3 regions of the Streptomyces sp. NPDC005566 genome follow, and region 1 is predicted to be linked to each of the others. Evidence: riboswitches for the same ligand, from Rfam matches in the RefSeq annotation. Region 1 holds a riboswitch; each other region holds the start of a gene.
What was found. A riboswitch is a leader RNA that binds a small molecule or an ion and turns the genes downstream of it on or off. The one in region 1 is predicted to bind S-adenosylmethionine.

Region 1 (5,294 bases):
CCCACCTGATCCTGGTCTTCTACCACAAGCACACGCAGTTCGCGGGTCCCGGCAAGACCAACAAGAACGTCGTCGGCATGCCGCTGCTGCCGGTGTACATGGCGAAGGCCGGAGGGTTCTTCTTCCTCGTCTTCGGTGTCATCGCCATCATCTCGGGCATCGCCTCGATCAACCCGATCTGGGCCCTCGGCCCGTACCGCCCGGACCAGGTGTCCACCGGCGCCCAGCCCGACTGGTACATGGGCTTCGCCGAGGGTCTGATCCGAGTGATGCCGGGCTGGGAGATCAACCTGTGGGGTCACACGCTCGTCCTGGGTGTGTTCATCCCGCTGACGGCCTTCGGCCTGGTGCTCGCGGCGATCGCGGTCTACCCCTTCATCGAGTCCTGGGTCACCGGGGACAAGCGCGAGCACCACATCCTGGACCGCCCGCGCAACGCCCCGACCCGTACGGCCTTCGGTGTCGCATGGATCACGGAGTACGTCATCGTCTTCATCGGTGGTGGAAACGACCTGTGGGCCACGCACTTCCACCTGTCGCTGAACGCCATCTCCTGGTTCGTCCGGATCTTCATCTTCGTGGGCCCGGTCATCGCGTTCATCGTGACGAAGCGGATCTGCCTCGGCCTCCAGCGCCGCGACAGGGACAAGGTGTTGCACGGACGCGAGTCCGGCACCATCAAGCGCCTGCCGCACGGTGAGTTCGTCGAGATCCACGAGCCGCTCAGCCAGGGTCAGCTGCACACGCTCACCGCGCACGAGCAGTACAAGCCGGTCGAGATCGGCCCGACGGTCGACGAGAACGGTGTCGAGCGCAAGCCTTCGGCGCTGCAGAAGCTGCGGGCCAAGCTCAGCAAGAGCTACTACGGCGAGCAGAGCCAGATCGCCAAGCCCTCCGCCGAGGAGTACAAGGAGATCACCAGCGGCCACGGCCACCACTGATCACCTGAACTGATCGCCACGGCAGGAGCCCCGTCCATTCGATGGACGGGGCTCTTCGCCGTCCCCGGGGCTGGATAGGGTGGGGGGATCCTTTTATCGGCTGTGGACCCCAGGAGCGGACCATGAACGTTGTGACCCCGGACGGCGGCGACAGCGTGGCGGACCGTTCCTGGCCCGGCGTGCTGATGCCCCTCCTGCGCGGCGAGAGCCTGACGGCAGAGGACACCGCGTGGGCCATGGACCGCATCATGAGCGGCGAGGCCACCGACGTGCAGATCGCCGGCTTCGTGATCGCCCTGCGTGCCAAGGGCGAGACCGTCGACGAGGTCACCGGACTCGTACGCACCATGTACGAGCACGCCCACACCATCCAGGTGCCCGGCCGCACGGTCGACATCGTGGGCACCGGTGGTGACCTGGCGAAGACGGTCAACATCTCCACCATGTCGGCGATCGTCGTCGCCGGGACCGGCGCCAAGGTCGTCAAGCACGGCAACCGCGCCTCCTCCTCGGCGAGCGGCGCCTCCGACGTGCTCGAGAAGCTCGGCGTCAACCTCGAGCTGACCCCGCAGGGCGTCGTCCGGGTCGCCGAGGAAGCGGGCATCACCTTCTGCTTCGCGGTGAAGTTCCACCCCGCCCTGCGGCACGCGGCGAGGGCACGCAAGGAGCTCGGCACGCCGACCACCTTCAACATCCTCGGCCCGCTCACCAATCCGGCCCAGGTGCGCTCCCAGGCCGTCGGCGTCGCCGACCTCAAGATGGCGCCGATCGTCGCGGGTGTGCTTGCCGACCGGGGCAACTCGGCGCTGGTCTTCCGGGGCGACGACGGCCTCGACGAGCTGACGACCACGGCGACCTCCCGGGTCTGGATCGTCCGGGACGGGGCCGTACGCGAAGAGGCGTTCGACCCGCGGGACGTCGGCCTGGACCTGGTGCCGGTCTCGGCGCTGCGTGGTGCCGACGCCTCGTTCAACGCGGACGTGGCCCGGCGGATGCTGGACGGGGAGACCGGTCCCGTACGCGAGGCGGTCCTCCTCAACTCCGCTGCCGCGCTGGTCGCGCTCGACCCGGGCGAGGGCACGCTGAACGAACAGATCGCGGCCGGGATCGCGAAGGCCGCGGACGCGATCGACTCGGGAGCCGCCAAGAGGGCGCTGGAGCGCTGGGTGGCCGCCAGCAACGCCTGAAGAGGGACGTGCGAGGCGGGCCGCAGTCCGGATCGCGGACTGCGCCCTTGCGCATGTGGTCAGGTATGGCAAGATGCTGCGCAGGTCATGAGTGACAGCGAATAAGCCCCGGCTCGCTGTCCGGCAACCCTCCGTCCGTGGCGGGGTGCCCCGGGTGAAGACCAGGCCGCAGGCAGCGAGGTCTGCGGCAAGCGCGGGCCCCTAGGCATCTGTGAATGCCGACCCCCGGGGTCCTGGTCCCCAGGGAGCCTCTTGTGAGCAAGCGAATGCGATAGGGCTCAAGGCCCTCCTCCGCGCACCCTTTTCTCTTTCCCTGCGCTGCCGCGCATCTGCCGGCGCCGGGATTTCGCCTGCCTGTCACGGGAGTTCGCCATGTCTGTCTCCACCGCTGCCGCCGACCAGACCATTTGTGCCCCCCTGCCGGTTCTGGGGGCGGACGTCACTGTTCCGCTGGTTACGGGCGGCGAAGTCACCTATGCCGCCCTCGACTACGCGGCCAGCGCCCCGGCCCTGCAACGGGTGTGGGACGACGTGGCCGCCTACGCCCCGTACTACGGCAGCGTGCACCGCGGCGCCGGCTACCTCTCGCAGCTCTCCACGGACCTCTTCGAGAGCAGCCGCGTCACCGTCGCGGAGTTCCTCGGCTGCCGTGCCGAGGACCAGGTGGTCTTCACCCGCTCGACGACGGACTCCCTCAACCTGCTGGCCGCCGCACTCCCCGCGGACTGCGAGGTGTTCGTGTTCGAGACCGAGCACCACGCCTCGCTGCTGCCCTGGCGAGACGCCCGGGTGACCTGCCTCGACGCCCCCAGGACCCCCGCCGAGGCAGTCGTGACGCTGGAGCGCGCGCTGGCCGGCCGCGACCCCTACGGGCCCGCACTGGTCTGTGTGACGGGCGCGTCGAACGTCACCGGCGAGCTGTGGCCGGTGAAGGAACTGGCCGCCGCCGCCCACGCGCACGGTGCCCGGATCGTCCTCGACGCCGCGCAGCTGGCGCCCCATCACCCGGTGGACATCGCGGAACTGGACGTCGACTGGGTCGCCTTCTCCGGGCACAAGCTGTACGCGCCGTTCGGCTCGGGCGTCCTCGCGGGCCGGGCCGACTGGCTGCGGGACGCGGAGCCGTATCTCGCGGGCGGCGGCGCCTCCCGGAAGGTGGCCCGGCGCGCCGACGGCGGCATCGACGTGGAGTGGCACACCACGGCGGCCCGGCACGAGGCCGGATCGCCCAACGTGATCGGCGTCTACTCCATCGCCGCTGCCTGCAAGGCCCTGACCGAGGCCGGCTTCGACCAGCTCGTCGCGCGCGAGCAGCAGCTCGTCACCCGGGTCCGCGAAGGCCTGGCCGAGGTCCCCGCGGTCAAGGTGCTCTCCCTGTTCGGCGACGACGCCCCGAGGGTCGGGGTCATCTCCTTCGTGGTCGAGGGCTGGAACAGCTCGCACTTCGCCGCGGCGCTCTCCGCGGAGTACGGCATCGGGGTCCGTGACGGCCTGTTCTGCGCCCACCCGCTCGTACGGACCCTGCTGGGCAGTGAGCCGCAGGACCCGGGCGAGTGCGGCGCCCCGGAGGCCGAGCCGGGCGAGAGGTCCCTCAACGCCATCCGGGTGAGTTTCGGGGCCGGTACGCCGGACGAGCACATCGAGCGGTTCCTCGGCGCGGTCCGCGAGCTGGTGGGCGCGGGTGCCCGCTGGACCTACCGCACCGAGGACGGCCGTTGCGTCCCGGACAGGGGTGCGGCGCAGGTCTGAACCGGCCGCGTACGACTTCGGCCGGGGACGGGAGGCAACTGCCCCGTCCCCGGCCGAAGCCGCACGCCGTGCGTCCTACGCGTCGAGACCGATGGCGAAGGCCGCCTCGAGGTCGTGCTGCGAGTAGGTACGGAACGCCACGTGCGTGTCGGTGCCCTCGACACCGGGGATCTTGCTGATCCGGCCGGGAATGACATCCGCCAGATCGTCGTGCTTGGCCACCCGGACCATGGCGATCAGGTCGTACGTACCGGTGACCGAGAAGACCTCGCTGACGCTGTCCAGCGCGGCGACGGCCTCGGCGATCTCGGGAATCCGGTCCACGCTGGTTTTGATGAGCACGATCGCGGTGATCACGGCTGGCTTTCTCCCTCGGTGGCCGTGGCTGGAGACTTCACTCTAGCCCCACCCCGGTAGCGCCCCCAGGCGTAGAGGAACCCGGCCGCGAAGCCCGCGACATGGGCGAGGTAGGCCACGCCGGGGCCGCTGCCCGCGCCCTGCGCCGCCAGCCACTGCAGTGCGAACCAGAAGACGAGCACGATCCAGGCGGGGAAGCGCAGCGGCAGGAAGAAGAGGAACGGGAACAGGCTCGTGACCCGGGCCCGGGGAAAGAGGTAGAGGAACGCACCGAGCACCGCCGAGATCGCCCCCGACGCGCCCACCAGGGTCTGGTCGGATCCGGAGTGCGCGACCGCGTAGACGACCAGGGCCAGATAGCCGCAGCAGACGTAGAAGAAGACGAACTCGGCCCGGCCCATGCGTTCCTCGGCCATCGCCCCGAACACGTACAGGAACAGCATGTTGCCCAGCAGGTGCAGCCAGCTCCCGTGGACGAAGAGGGCGGTCAGCGGGGTGAGGGCCGCGTGCGCGGAGCCGTCCAGGAGTTCGCTGGGGATCACGCCCCACCGCTCGAAGTACCCGGCCTGCGCCGCGAGCAGGGCGTCCGCCGTGCCGTAGGCCGGGTTGAAGCCGGAGAGCGGGCTGATCAGGAACACGGCGGAACAGACGGCGATGAGGCCGTACGTGACCGGTGCGCCGCCCGCCGAGGCCGCGGCCCCGAACTCCCTGGCCCGCTCCCGCCACCCGGCATCCCGCCAATCGATCACGTACAGAGCATGACGCACCGGCGGAGACCATGACAGATCGCCTCGCCGTGCCGATGGGTAAACCCGAGGCCGTAGGGTTACCGCAGGACATTCGCAGTTCGACGGCGCACCGCGAGATCGAAGACCTGGGCAGTACGAGCTCGACGAAAGAGGACGCAACGATGACGACGGTTCCCACGCCGACCGACGGGACCCGCTGGCGCTGCACGCTCTGCGGCAATCTCACCCGCTTCGATGTGACGCGCTCCTCCAAGGTCGTGGAGTACGTCCACCTCGACCTGGCCGGGGAGTCGAGTGTCGAGGAGCGGGAG
Region 2 (5,294 bases), on a different contig from region 1:
CCGGTTGACGATGCGCACCCAGCCGCCGGCCGCCGTGGTGACGAGGCCGAAGCGCTGGCAGGTGTTGTTCAGCCACGACCATTGGCGCAGGTCGGCGCCGTCGGCTGTGGAGCAGTCCGCCGTGTCGAGCACCTTGCCCGAAGCGACGTTGACGAGGCGGCTCGTGTCGTCGCCCTGGTCCTCGATGCGCCATTTCTGCTGTGTGCCGCCGTTGCACGTCCACTGCTGGACGTTCGCTCCGTCGGCGGTCGACGAACCGTTCACGTCCAGGCACTTTCCGGTGGCCCTGTTGACCACCGTGTACGCGGTCGGCGTGGCCGCGCTCTCGCCGGAGGGCCCGGCCAGTGTCGTGCCGAGGGCGACGGGCGTGCCGAGGTTCGGTGTCCCGTCGCTGTTCCACGTGAACTTCTGTGCCCGCGCCGTGCGCCCGTTGTCGCAGCCGTCGGACGCCGCGTCGTTGGCGTGGTAGACGATCCAGCTCTCCGTGCCGTCGGGTGAGGTGAAGAATCCGTTGTGCCCCGGCCCGTACACCCCGGCGGCGTTGTTGCGCTGGAAGACCGGGGTGGACTTCTTCGTCCAGGAGGAGGCGGAGAGCGGGTTGGATCCGGTCAGGGTGAGCTGCCCGAGCTTGTAGTCGGGGGTCCAGCAGCCGCTGGCCGAGTAGACGATGAACGTCTTTCCGCCGCGCTGCAGCACCTCGGCGCCTTCGTTCACCGTGCCGCCCGACTTCTCCCAGTCGTACGTCGGCGTGGAGATCGTCGAGAACGAGCCGCTGAGCGTGTACGGGTTCGACATCGGCGCGATCACCAGGTTCTGCGTTCCGCCGCCGCTCGCACTGCCCAGCAGGTACATCGAGCCGTTGAGGGTGAGCACGCTCGGGTCCAGCATCCAGGTGCTGCCGAGCTGGTTCCTGTACGTGTAGGGGCCCATCGGGTCCGTACCGGCGCTCTGCAGCACGTGCACCCGCTGGGTGGGGTTGTAGTCGGCGATGTTCTGCCCGGCGACGAAGTAGAGGTACCAGCGGCCACCCGAGTAGTGCAGTTCGGGTGCCCAGATGTTGCAGCAGCGCGAGGCGGAGTCGCCCTGCCAGACCTGCACGCTCGGCGCGGTCGCGAGCCCGGCGAGGGTCGGCGACTTGCGCATGGTGATGACGTCGGTCCAACTCGTCGACACCAGGTAGTAGTTGCCGTCGTGGTAGGAGATCCAGGGGTCGGCTCCCTTCTGCGCCTTCACGGGATTGGTGTACGGACGCCCCTCGGCGGCCTGCACGGAGGAGGTCCCGGACGGCGCGGCCTGCGTGGCGGCCGGCTGCCCCAGTGCGAGGGCCAGCAGGAGGGCGCTCAGCAGGGTCAGTAGGCGACGGGCCATCCGCTGCTCCAGTTCAGTAGGTTGACGCCGAGCTTCGGGGTGCCGTTGGCCTGGCCGTCGTAGTAGTGGTAGACGAGCAGGTCACCGTCGGAGTCGGCGAGGATCGACTGGCCACCGGGGCCGATGTACCGGCCGTGGGACTCCATGACGGGGGTACCGCCGTTGCTGCGCATGTTCACGCCGTTGCGGTCGTAGTAGGGCCCGGTGACGCTCGTCGCCCGGCCCACCTTGATCTTGTACGTGGAGCTGGTGCCTGCGCAGCAGGTGTCGTAGGAGGCGAAGAGGTAGTAGTAGCCGTTGCGCTTCACGATGGAGGGCGCCTCGACCGCCTTGGTTCCGGTGGGACGGGAGGCGAGCGAGCGGCGTGCGGTGTCTCCGGCGTACTGCTTTCCGGTCGTCGGGTCGACGCGGATCATCTTGATCCCGGTCCACCAGGAGCCGAAGGACAGCCACCACTTGCCGTCGTCGTCCACGAAGAGGTTGGGGTCGATGGCGTTGTAGTCGCTCGACGAGTTCGAGGTGTAGACGATCCCGTAGTCGCTCCAGCTGCCCGCCTGGCCGGTGGTGGAGGTCGCGAGGCCGATCGCCGACGTGTTTGAGCCGAAGGACGAAACGGCGTAGTACATCAGGTACTTACCGCTGCGGTAGGAGATGTCCGGGGCCCAGGGGTCCGATGCGGAGGAGTAGTTCTTCCACCAGCTCGGCTTCGTCGTGAAGGCGTTGCCGGACCGGCCGAAGGCGGTGCGGTCGGTGGAGGTGCGGAGCTGGAGGCCTTCGCCGGTGGAGTAGAGCAGGTACTGGCCGGACGTGCTCCGGATCATGGTGGGGTCGTGGACCACGATGTCGCCGTTGACGACCCCGGGGTTGGGGTATGCGGACGCGCTCGTCGGCACGAGCGCGAGCAGGAGTGCGGCGGGCAGGGCGGCGAGGGTCCTTCGCGGAAGTCTTCTCGGGATGCGGCTCATCAGGAGACCTTCTTCGGTCGTGTCGGGGTACCCGGCAGTCGTCACCGAGGGCCAAGAGGTTGCCATGCGCATGACATGCGTATGTTCGACGGATCGAACGGTGCCCGTAACTGCGGACGGGCGGCCAGGACGGGACCGTAGAATCGAACACGCCTTGCGTCAACGGATCGGGCGCGTATTCGTCGAGAACCCGAACCCTGTCCGGTATCACGAACAGACCGCTCGTATCACGAACGGGCCGGCCGGTATCCGAACGAACCGGCCAGCATCACGAACGGACCGGCCCGCCCGGATCCGGGCGGCACCGGCCGAACTCGACCGTCCCTGGGGCTGGTCGGCTACAGCCCGTAGGTGAAATCCCCACGGTCCGTGTGCTGGGGATCGGGTGCGGTCGTCCCGCACAGCGGTCCGCCCTCGGTCCCTACGTTCACGAGGCCGGTCGCCTCACCGCCGAGGCCGACGAACCGCAGCGCATGCCAGCGGGGCAGCCAGTACACGCGCCCGCGGTGGCCGGTGAGCAACTCCCGCAGATCGGCGGGGGCGTGCATCCACACCTCGGGCAGGCTGCCGGGGTGTTCGAAGGCCGCGCGCAGAACCAGCCACCCGTCGTCGCGGACATCGCCCGCGGTCAGCAGGAGCTCCACGGCCTGACCGGGTTCCTGTACGCACTTCTTGGCGTGGATCCAGTGCACGTGGTGGCCGGGCGCGTACCGCGCGCAGGCGTCGTGGTGAATGAGGTGAGTGAGCAAGGCTGTTGTCGCCTTCCGGGGTCCTGGACCCCGGGGGCCCGTCCCCGGTGGTCCGCTGTTCCCCGCACGGTGCCGCGCGGGGCGGGTCGTCACCCGGAGCACCCGCAGCGGAGCGGGGTGCCGTCCAGCGAGCCGGGGCTTTCCACTGGAACTCATGACCCGTCAAAAGCGTAACAGGAGCCGGGAGGACGCAGGGGCTCGCACACCACCCCGCGCGTACGGGCGCGACACCTCCCGCCCGTACGCGTCCACGCTTCGCGCGCGCTCTCCTCGTCCAACCCGCCTCAGCCGTGCAGGAGGACGGGGAAGGCCTCCATGTCGTTCTGCGTCATCACCGGCAGCTTGCGGATCTCGTCGTCCGGTATCGCGAGCTCGAGCGCGGGGAAGCGCGCGAAGAGGGCGGGGAGCGCGATGCCGGCCTCTACCCGTGACAGCGCGGCACCGGGGCAGATGTGGGGGCCGTGACCGAAGGTCATGTGCCGGATCGGGGTCGGACGGGTGATGTCGAAGGAGTCGGCGTCCTCGCCATGATGCTCGGCATCGCGTCCGATGACCCGGTAGGAGATGACGACGCCCTCTCCCGCGGCGATCACCTGGTCGCCGACCTGGATGTCCTCGGTGGCGAAACGCATCAGCAGGTGTGTGGTGGGCGTGTCCCAGCGCAGCGTCTCCTCGACCACCGTCTCCCACGGGATCTCCCCGTCCAACACCTTCCGCAGCTGGTCGGGGTGGGCGAGCAGTGCGCGTACGGCGTTGAGGATGAGCCCGATCGTGGTCTCGTGCCCGGCAGCCACCATGGCCTTGAGGTTGCCGACGACCTCCTCCTCGGTGAGGGGCTCGCCGCCCTCGTCGGCCAGGATCAGGGCACTGGTGAGGTCGTCGGTGGGCCGCGCCGTCTTCTCACGTACGAGGTCGGTGTAGAAGACGTCCAGATCCCGCAGCAGTGCCAGACGCTCCTCCTGCGGGGTGAGCATCGAGAAGAAGGCCTTGTACTGCTTCGTCAGCATCGGGAACTGGTCCTCGTCCACCCCCATCAGCAGCCCGACGACCCGCATCGGCAGCGGCTGGGCGAAGACGGCCTTGAGGTCGACGACCCCGTCCTTGCCCTGCTCGGCGAGCGCGTCCAGCAGCTCCTCGGTGAACTTCTCGATGGCAGGGCGGACCGCCTCGAGACGGCGCGGGGTGAGCGCCTGGGAGGTCTTGGTCCGCAGCCTCCGGTGCTCCCCGCCGTCGACCGTGAACATGGAGCGTCCGGCATCGATCATGCCGATCAGCGGCCAGGCGTGGGTGACCTCCCCGCTCTGCCACAGCCCCCAGGCGTCCAGGTCCTTCACCAGCCGCGGGTCGACGAGCAGTTGACGTGCTTCGGCGTGCCGAGTGACGGTCCACGCCGGGACCCCCAGCAGCTCGATGCGCGCGAGGGGGCCCGCCTGGCGCAGCTGCTCGGTCTCACCGTCGAGGTTCTGGACCATGGGGTCGATGACCACGGTCGCGTGAGGACAGTTCACAGCAGATCTCCTGTCGTACGTACGGGAGCGAAGCGGACGGGGAGCGCGTTCATCCCGCGCAGGAAGGCGGACGGCCGCCGGACGAGGTCCTTTTCGGCGACGGTGAGTTCGAGATCGGGCAGCCGGTCGAGGAGGACCTCGATCCCGGTACGGGCGATGGTCTCGGCAATCTCCTGCGCGGGGAAGGGGCAGCGGTACTCGCCGTGGCTGAAGGCCAGGTGGGCGCTGTTGCTGCCGTGCCTCGTGGCACCGTCGGACCCCAGAACCTGGCGTACGAGGGGGTCGGTGTTGGCCGCCCCCAGGCCGAGCAGCAGCATGTCACCGGCGCGGATGGTCCGTCCGCCGAGCTGGGTGTCGCGGACCGCCCAGCGGCCGGCGAGGATCTGCGTCGGGCTCTCCTCCCACAGGACCTCGTTCATGGCGTCGCCGACGCTGCGCCGGCCGCCGGAGAGCGATTCGGCGAACTGGTCCTCGGTGAGCATCAGCCGCAGGGAGTTGCCGATCCAGTCGGCGGTGGTCAGATGGCCGGCGGCGGTGATGGCCATGAGGTCGAGCGCGTACTCCTGATCGGTGAACGGCTCCGGGTTCGCGAGCATCCGGGAGGTGACGTCGTCCCCGGGGGTGTCCCGCTTGACCGCCACGAGTCGCTGCATGTGCTCGGCGAACCGCCCGTACGCCTCCTGCGCGCCGGGGCCCCCGTCGGC
Region 3 (5,294 bases), on a different contig from region 1:
GCAGGGCGGTCGCCACGGCGGCCAGCCGCTTCGTGCGCGCGCTCCGCTCGTCGTCCTCCATCGTCAGAGCCTCGTGCAGCGCCGCCGCCGTGGCCGACACGTCGTACGGGTTGACCACGACGGCGTCCTCGCCGAGCTCCTCGTACGCCCCCGCCTCCCGCGACAGCACCAGCGCGCAGCCGCTGTCGGAGACGACCGGGACCTCCTTCGCGACGAGGTTCATGCCGTCGCGGATCGGGTTCACCAGAGCCACGTCCGCCAGCCGGTACGCCGCGAGCGAGCGGGCGAAGTCGTCGTCGACGTGGAGGATGACAGGGGTCCAGCCCTCCGTGGCGTACTCCGCGTTGATCCCGTCGGCCACCCGCTGCACCTCGGCGGTGTAGTCGCGGTACACCGCGAGGTCCTGCCGGGAGGGGTAGGCGAACGCCACGTGCACCACCCGCTCACGCCATTCGGGGCGTTCCTCCAGCAGGGCGCGGTAGGCGTGCAGCCCGCGGACGATGTTCTTGGAGAGCTCGGTGCGGTCCACCCGCACGATCGTCCGCCTGCCGGGGCCGACCTGCTCCCGGAGCGTCTCCATCCGCTCGTCCACGTCCGCCTCGTGGGAGCGACGGCGCAGGAAGTCCGCGTCGGCGCCCAGCCCGTGCACCCCGATCCGGGTGCGGCCGGTGCCGCCCAGGATCTCCGTGCAGCAGCTGATGAACGCGTCCGCCCAGCGGCGGGTCAGGAACGCGGCCCGGTCGGCGCCCAGGATGCCGCGCAGCAGCTGCTCGCCGATGTCGTCGGGCAGCAGCCGGAAGTAGTCGACGGGGGCCCACGGGGTGTGCGAGAAGTGGCCGATCCGCAGGTCGGGGCGGAGCTCGCGGAGCATGCCGGGCACCAGCGACAGGTGGTAGTCCTGGACCAGGACCGCCGCCCCCACGCCCGCCTCCTCGGCGAGGGCTTCGGCGAAGGCGCGGTTGTACGCCTCGAAGGACGCCCACCGCCGCCGGAACTCGGCGTCGAACACCGGCTCCAGCGGTGTCTGGTAGATCATGTGGTGGACGAACCAGAGCACCGAGTTCGCGATGCCGTTGTAGGCGTCGTCGTGGACTCCGGCGTCGATGTCGAGCATGCGGACGCCGGGTTCCGACTGGCCCCGCCTGACCGCCTCGCGGTCGCCGTCGCCCAGAGCCGCGCACACCCACAGCTTGTCCTCGACGGCGCTCAGACCGGAGACGAGGCCGCCCCCGCCGCGCTTCGAGTCGAGCGTGCCGTCCTCGCGCAGCGCATAGGACACGGGGCCGCGGTTGGACGCGACGAGGACCTGGGCAGAGTGCTCGGAGACCATGTACCCGAACCTAGCCCGTTCGGGAAGCCGCCAAACGCGAAGCCCTCCGTGAAACGTCACGCCGCGTGGCGGGACGCGTACTCCGTGATCTCCCGCATCGGCGGCCGCTCCTCGGTGTCCACCGCATGGGTGCGCGGTACGAAGCCGCTCTCGCTCCGTTCGAACTGGGTGAGCACGGGCCGCACCAGATGCCCCCGGGAGAGCCGCAGCTGGGCGGTGCGGTAGATCGCCGCGGCCATGCGGCCGAGTGCCTGGCCGTCCTGGTGGCGGTGCTTGCGTACCCCGACGTCCACCTGCGCCAGCGCGTCCAGGCCCACCGTGTGCAGGGCGTCGACGAGAAGGCCCAGCTCCACCCCGTAACCGACGGGGAAGGGGAGCCGTTCGAGCAGGGAGCGGCGTACGGCGTACTCGCCGCCCAGCGGCTGGACGAAGCCGGCCAGCTGCGGCCAGTGCAGATTGAGCAGCGGGCGTGCCACCAGTTCGGTGACCCGGCCGCCCTGGCCTGCGGCTTCTCCCAGGGGTCGGTCGTACATGGCCTTGACGAACTGGACCTCGGGGTCGGTCAGCAGGGGGCCGACGATCCCGGAGACGAAGTCCGCGGAGAAGTCCTTGAGGTCGGCGTCGATGAAGCAGACGATCTCGCCGCTGGTCACCAGCAGTGACCGCCAGAGCACCTCGCCCTTGCCGGGTACGGCCGGTATCCGGGGGAGTATCGCGTCCCGGTGCACCACCCTGGCACCCGCCCTGCGGGCCACGTCGGCGGTGGCGTCGGTGGAACCGGAGTCGATCACCACCAGTTCGTCGACGAGCCGGACCTTCTCCATCAGCTCGCGCCGGATCTCCTCGACGATCGCTCCGACCGTCGCCTCCTCGTTCAGGGCGGGCAGGACGACGCTCACCCGGGCGCGGCGCGGATCCCTCGCGCGCGCGGCCGTGAGGCGGTCGAGCGGGCGGTCATCGGCCGACCAGGAACGCCTGGTCAGCCAGCGTTCCACCTCTTCCAGCACGGTCGATACTCCCTGTATGTGATCCATCTCGCGGTTCGGACGACTATCTCAATCGTCCAGGGCTTCGGTTACAGTCTTGAACAACGCGGATGGCCCTCGCATGTCGGGGTCGGTCCGCGAATAAATGCCCGGATCGATGGTCCGGTGCCATAGCGCTCATCCAGAGGGACTGAGGGAACGGCCCGTTGAAGTCCCGGCAACCCTCCTGCCGACCGCGAGGTCACGGTAGGGAAGGTGCCAATTCCGTCTTGTGGCGAAATACGCCGCGAGGAAGATGAGGAGAAAGGGCCTCCGCCATCATGTCTGTTCAGACAGTTGCAGCGAACACCGATTCTTCTGCCGTGGACCTGGGTTCCGCCGCAGCACTTTCCTGCCGCGAATGCGGCGAGCGTTTCGAGCTCGGCCCCATTTTCGCCTGTGCGTCCTGTTTCGGGCCGCTCGAAGTGGCGTACGACCTGCCGAGCGGCTCCCCGGAAGAGCTCAAGAAGCGCATTGCCGAAGGCCCCGACAACATCTGGCGCTATGCGCCGCTGCTGCCGGTTCCGGCCGATGTCGCGAGCAAGCCCAACATCAACCCCGGCTTCACGAAGCTGGTCAAGGCCGACAACCTCGCCCGTGAGCTGGGCGTCACCGGCGGTCTGTACGTCAAGGACGACTCCGGCAACCCGACGCACTCCTTCAAGGACCGTGTCGTCGCGATCGCCGTCGAGGCCGCCCGCGCCTTCGGATTCACCACGCTCTCCTGCTCCTCCACCGGCAACCTCGCCGGTGCGGTGGGCGCCGCTGCGGCCCGTGCCGGCTTCCGCTCGTGCGTGTTCATCCCGCACGACCTGGAGCAGGGCAAGGTCGTCATGGCCGCGGTGTACGGCGGCGAACTGGTCGGCATCGAGGGCAACTACGACGACGTCAACCGCTTCTGCTCGGAGCTCATCGGCGACCCGCTCGGTGAGGGCTGGGGCTTCGTCAACGTCAACCTCCGCCCGTACTACGGCGAGGGCTCCAAGACCCTGGCGTACGAGATCTGCGAGCAGCTCGGCTGGCAGCTGCCCGACCAGATCGTCATCCCGATCGCGTCCGGGTCGCAGCTCACGAAGATCGACAAGGGCCTGCAGGAGCTGATCAAGCTCGGCCTGGTCGAGGACAGGCCCTACAAGATCTTCGGCGCCCAGGCCGAGGGCTGCTCCCCGGTCTCCACCGCCTTCAAGGCCGGACACGACGTCGTACGGCCGCAGAAGCCGAACACGATCGCCAAGTCCCTCGCGATCGGCAACCCGGCCGACGGCCCGTACGTCCTGGACATCGCCCGGCGTACCGGCGGTGCCGTCGAGGACGTCAACGACGAGCAGGTCGTCGACGCGATCAAGCTGCTGGCCCGCACCGAGGGCATCTTCGCGGAGACCGCGGGCGGTGTGACGGTCGGTGTGACGAAGAAGCTGATCGACGCCGGTCTGCTGGACCCGACGCTGACCACCGTCATCCTGAACACCGGTGACGGCCTGAAGACGCTGGACGCCGTCGCCCCGACGACCGGCCTGTCGGCCACGATCCGGCCGAGCCTGGACGCGTTCCGCGACGCGGGCCTCGCCGCCAGCTGACCACCCGAGACCGAAGGAAGGCACCCCATGAGCGTCAAGGTCCGTATCCCCACCATCCTCCGCACCTACACGGGCGGTCAGGCCGAGGTCCCGGCCGAGGGCACGATCCTCTCCGAGGTCATCGAGTCCCTGGAGACGAATCACCCGGGCATCGCCGCCCGCGTCCTGGACGACCAGGGCAAGCTGCGCCGCTTCGTGAACGTGTACGTCAACGACGACGACGTGCGCTTCGAGGGCGGCCTGCAGACGGCGACCCCGGACGGCGCCGGCATCTCGATCATCCCGGCCGTCGCCGGAGGCTGACCGCCGGGCCACGTGCCTGCGGGCGACCGTCGAGCCCCGTGACGGAGGCCGGCCGCCGAGCTCCGAGGCGGAGGCCGAGCCTCCTGTACGACTTCACAGCGTGAACACCGTTGCCCCCTCCGCAAGAGAAGCGGAGGGGGCAATTCTGCATGATTGAGCGCGGTACAGTTGGGGAAGTCCCCTCCGCTGCCTGTGCCGCCCGCATATGAGAATGCGCCCGGTCGCGATAAGAAGCAGCCAAAGTACGTGAACTCCTTGCGCCATAAGTGGCCTTTGTCAGGCCCGACTTGCCCTGGAATCGCACGAGTTCCACCTATCCGGGCGTTCAGCTGTGCCCAGAATTCTCGTCCGATTGCCCTGTTGCAGAGGGCAGTTGGGCAGATACATTCGGCCGCGGTCGACGCGTTCCGGCGCACGCCACCCTCTCCTGTCGGAGGGTGAGTTCTGACCCGGGCCCGCGAAGTGCGGTCCTGTGCAAGGGCCAGTAATAGGGGAGTTAGGCATGGCTCAGGGCACCGTCAAGTGGTTCAACGCGGAGAAGGGGTACGGCTTCATCGCGGTCGACGGTGGTGCGGATGTTTTCGTCCACTACAGCGCGATCCAGATGGACGGGTACCGCACCCTCGAAGAGGGTCAGCGAGTTGAATTCGAAATCTCGCAGGGCCAGAAGGGGCCGCAGGCGGACATGGTCAAGCTCGCCGTCGGCTGAGCTCGGCGCGGTCGGCCAACGACACTACTCACGCACGCAGGGCCCGTACCTCCGAAGAGGGGTACGGGCCCTGCGTGCGTCTTCGTGCGCCCCCGACTGTTGTCCACATCTGGAGGGGGACGCTTGCACTCGCAGGGGTCGAGTGCTAATCATTGGCGTTAGCACTCTCCAGGTGAGAGTGACAGAAACTTGGACCGGGCCGGTGAGGCCCGCAGGCTCACGGGGCAAGGAACCGCTGAGCACGCTGGCCGTCCGTCGCGGGCGCCTCTCGGTCCGGAGAAATCCACCCCTGTCCGGGAGGACCACTTCACATGGCCAAGATCATCGCGTTCGACGAGGAGGCACGGCGC

Region 2: linked by a shared signal. The riboswitch ahead of ABZS61_RS11645 (hypothetical protein) and the one ahead of ABZS61_RS00245 (aminotransferase class V-fold PLP-dependent enzyme) in region 1 are both predicted to bind S-adenosylmethionine.
Region 3: linked by a shared signal. The riboswitch ahead of thrC (threonine synthase) and the one ahead of ABZS61_RS00245 (aminotransferase class V-fold PLP-dependent enzyme) in region 1 are both predicted to bind S-adenosylmethionine.

What each region holds. Positions count from the first base shown of each region.
Region 1 is NZ_JBEXDB010000001.1:45,707-51,000, reverse strand. Features, by position in the region: gene ABZS61_RS00255 (cytochrome bc complex cytochrome b subunit) at 1-941, shown strand, start outside; gene trpD (anthranilate phosphoribosyltransferase) at 1,064-2,128, shown strand; SAM riboswitch class IV at 2,212-2,328, shown strand; gene ABZS61_RS00245 (aminotransferase class V-fold PLP-dependent enzyme) at 2,501-3,877, shown strand; gene ABZS61_RS00240 (Lrp/AsnC ligand binding domain-containing protein) at 3,953-4,234, opposite strand; gene ABZS61_RS00235 (rhomboid family intramembrane serine protease) at 4,231-4,983, opposite strand; gene ABZS61_RS00230 (hypothetical protein) at 5,145-5,294, shown strand, end outside.
Region 2 is NZ_JBEXDB010000006.1:165,785-171,078, reverse strand. Features, by position in the region: gene ABZS61_RS11655 (family 43 glycosylhydrolase) at 1-1,368, opposite strand, end outside; gene ABZS61_RS11650 (arabinan endo-1,5-alpha-L-arabinosidase) at 1,350-2,333, opposite strand; gene ABZS61_RS11645 (hypothetical protein) at 2,672-3,082, opposite strand; SAM riboswitch class IV at 3,132-3,242, opposite strand; gene ABZS61_RS11640 (cytochrome P450) at 3,367-4,554, opposite strand; gene ABZS61_RS11635 (cytochrome P450) at 4,587-5,294, opposite strand, start outside.
Region 3 is NZ_JBEXDB010000018.1:164,246-169,539, forward strand. Features, by position in the region: gene ABZS61_RS27015 (trehalose-6-phosphate synthase) at 1-1,330, opposite strand, end outside; gene ABZS61_RS27020 (glucosyl-3-phosphoglycerate synthase) at 1,387-2,337, opposite strand; SAM riboswitch class I at 2,491-2,618, shown strand; gene thrC (threonine synthase) at 2,637-3,932, shown strand; gene ABZS61_RS27030 (MoaD/ThiS family protein) at 3,960-4,235, shown strand; gene ABZS61_RS27035 (cold-shock protein) at 4,738-4,944, shown strand; gene groL (chaperonin GroEL) at 5,256-5,294, shown strand, end outside.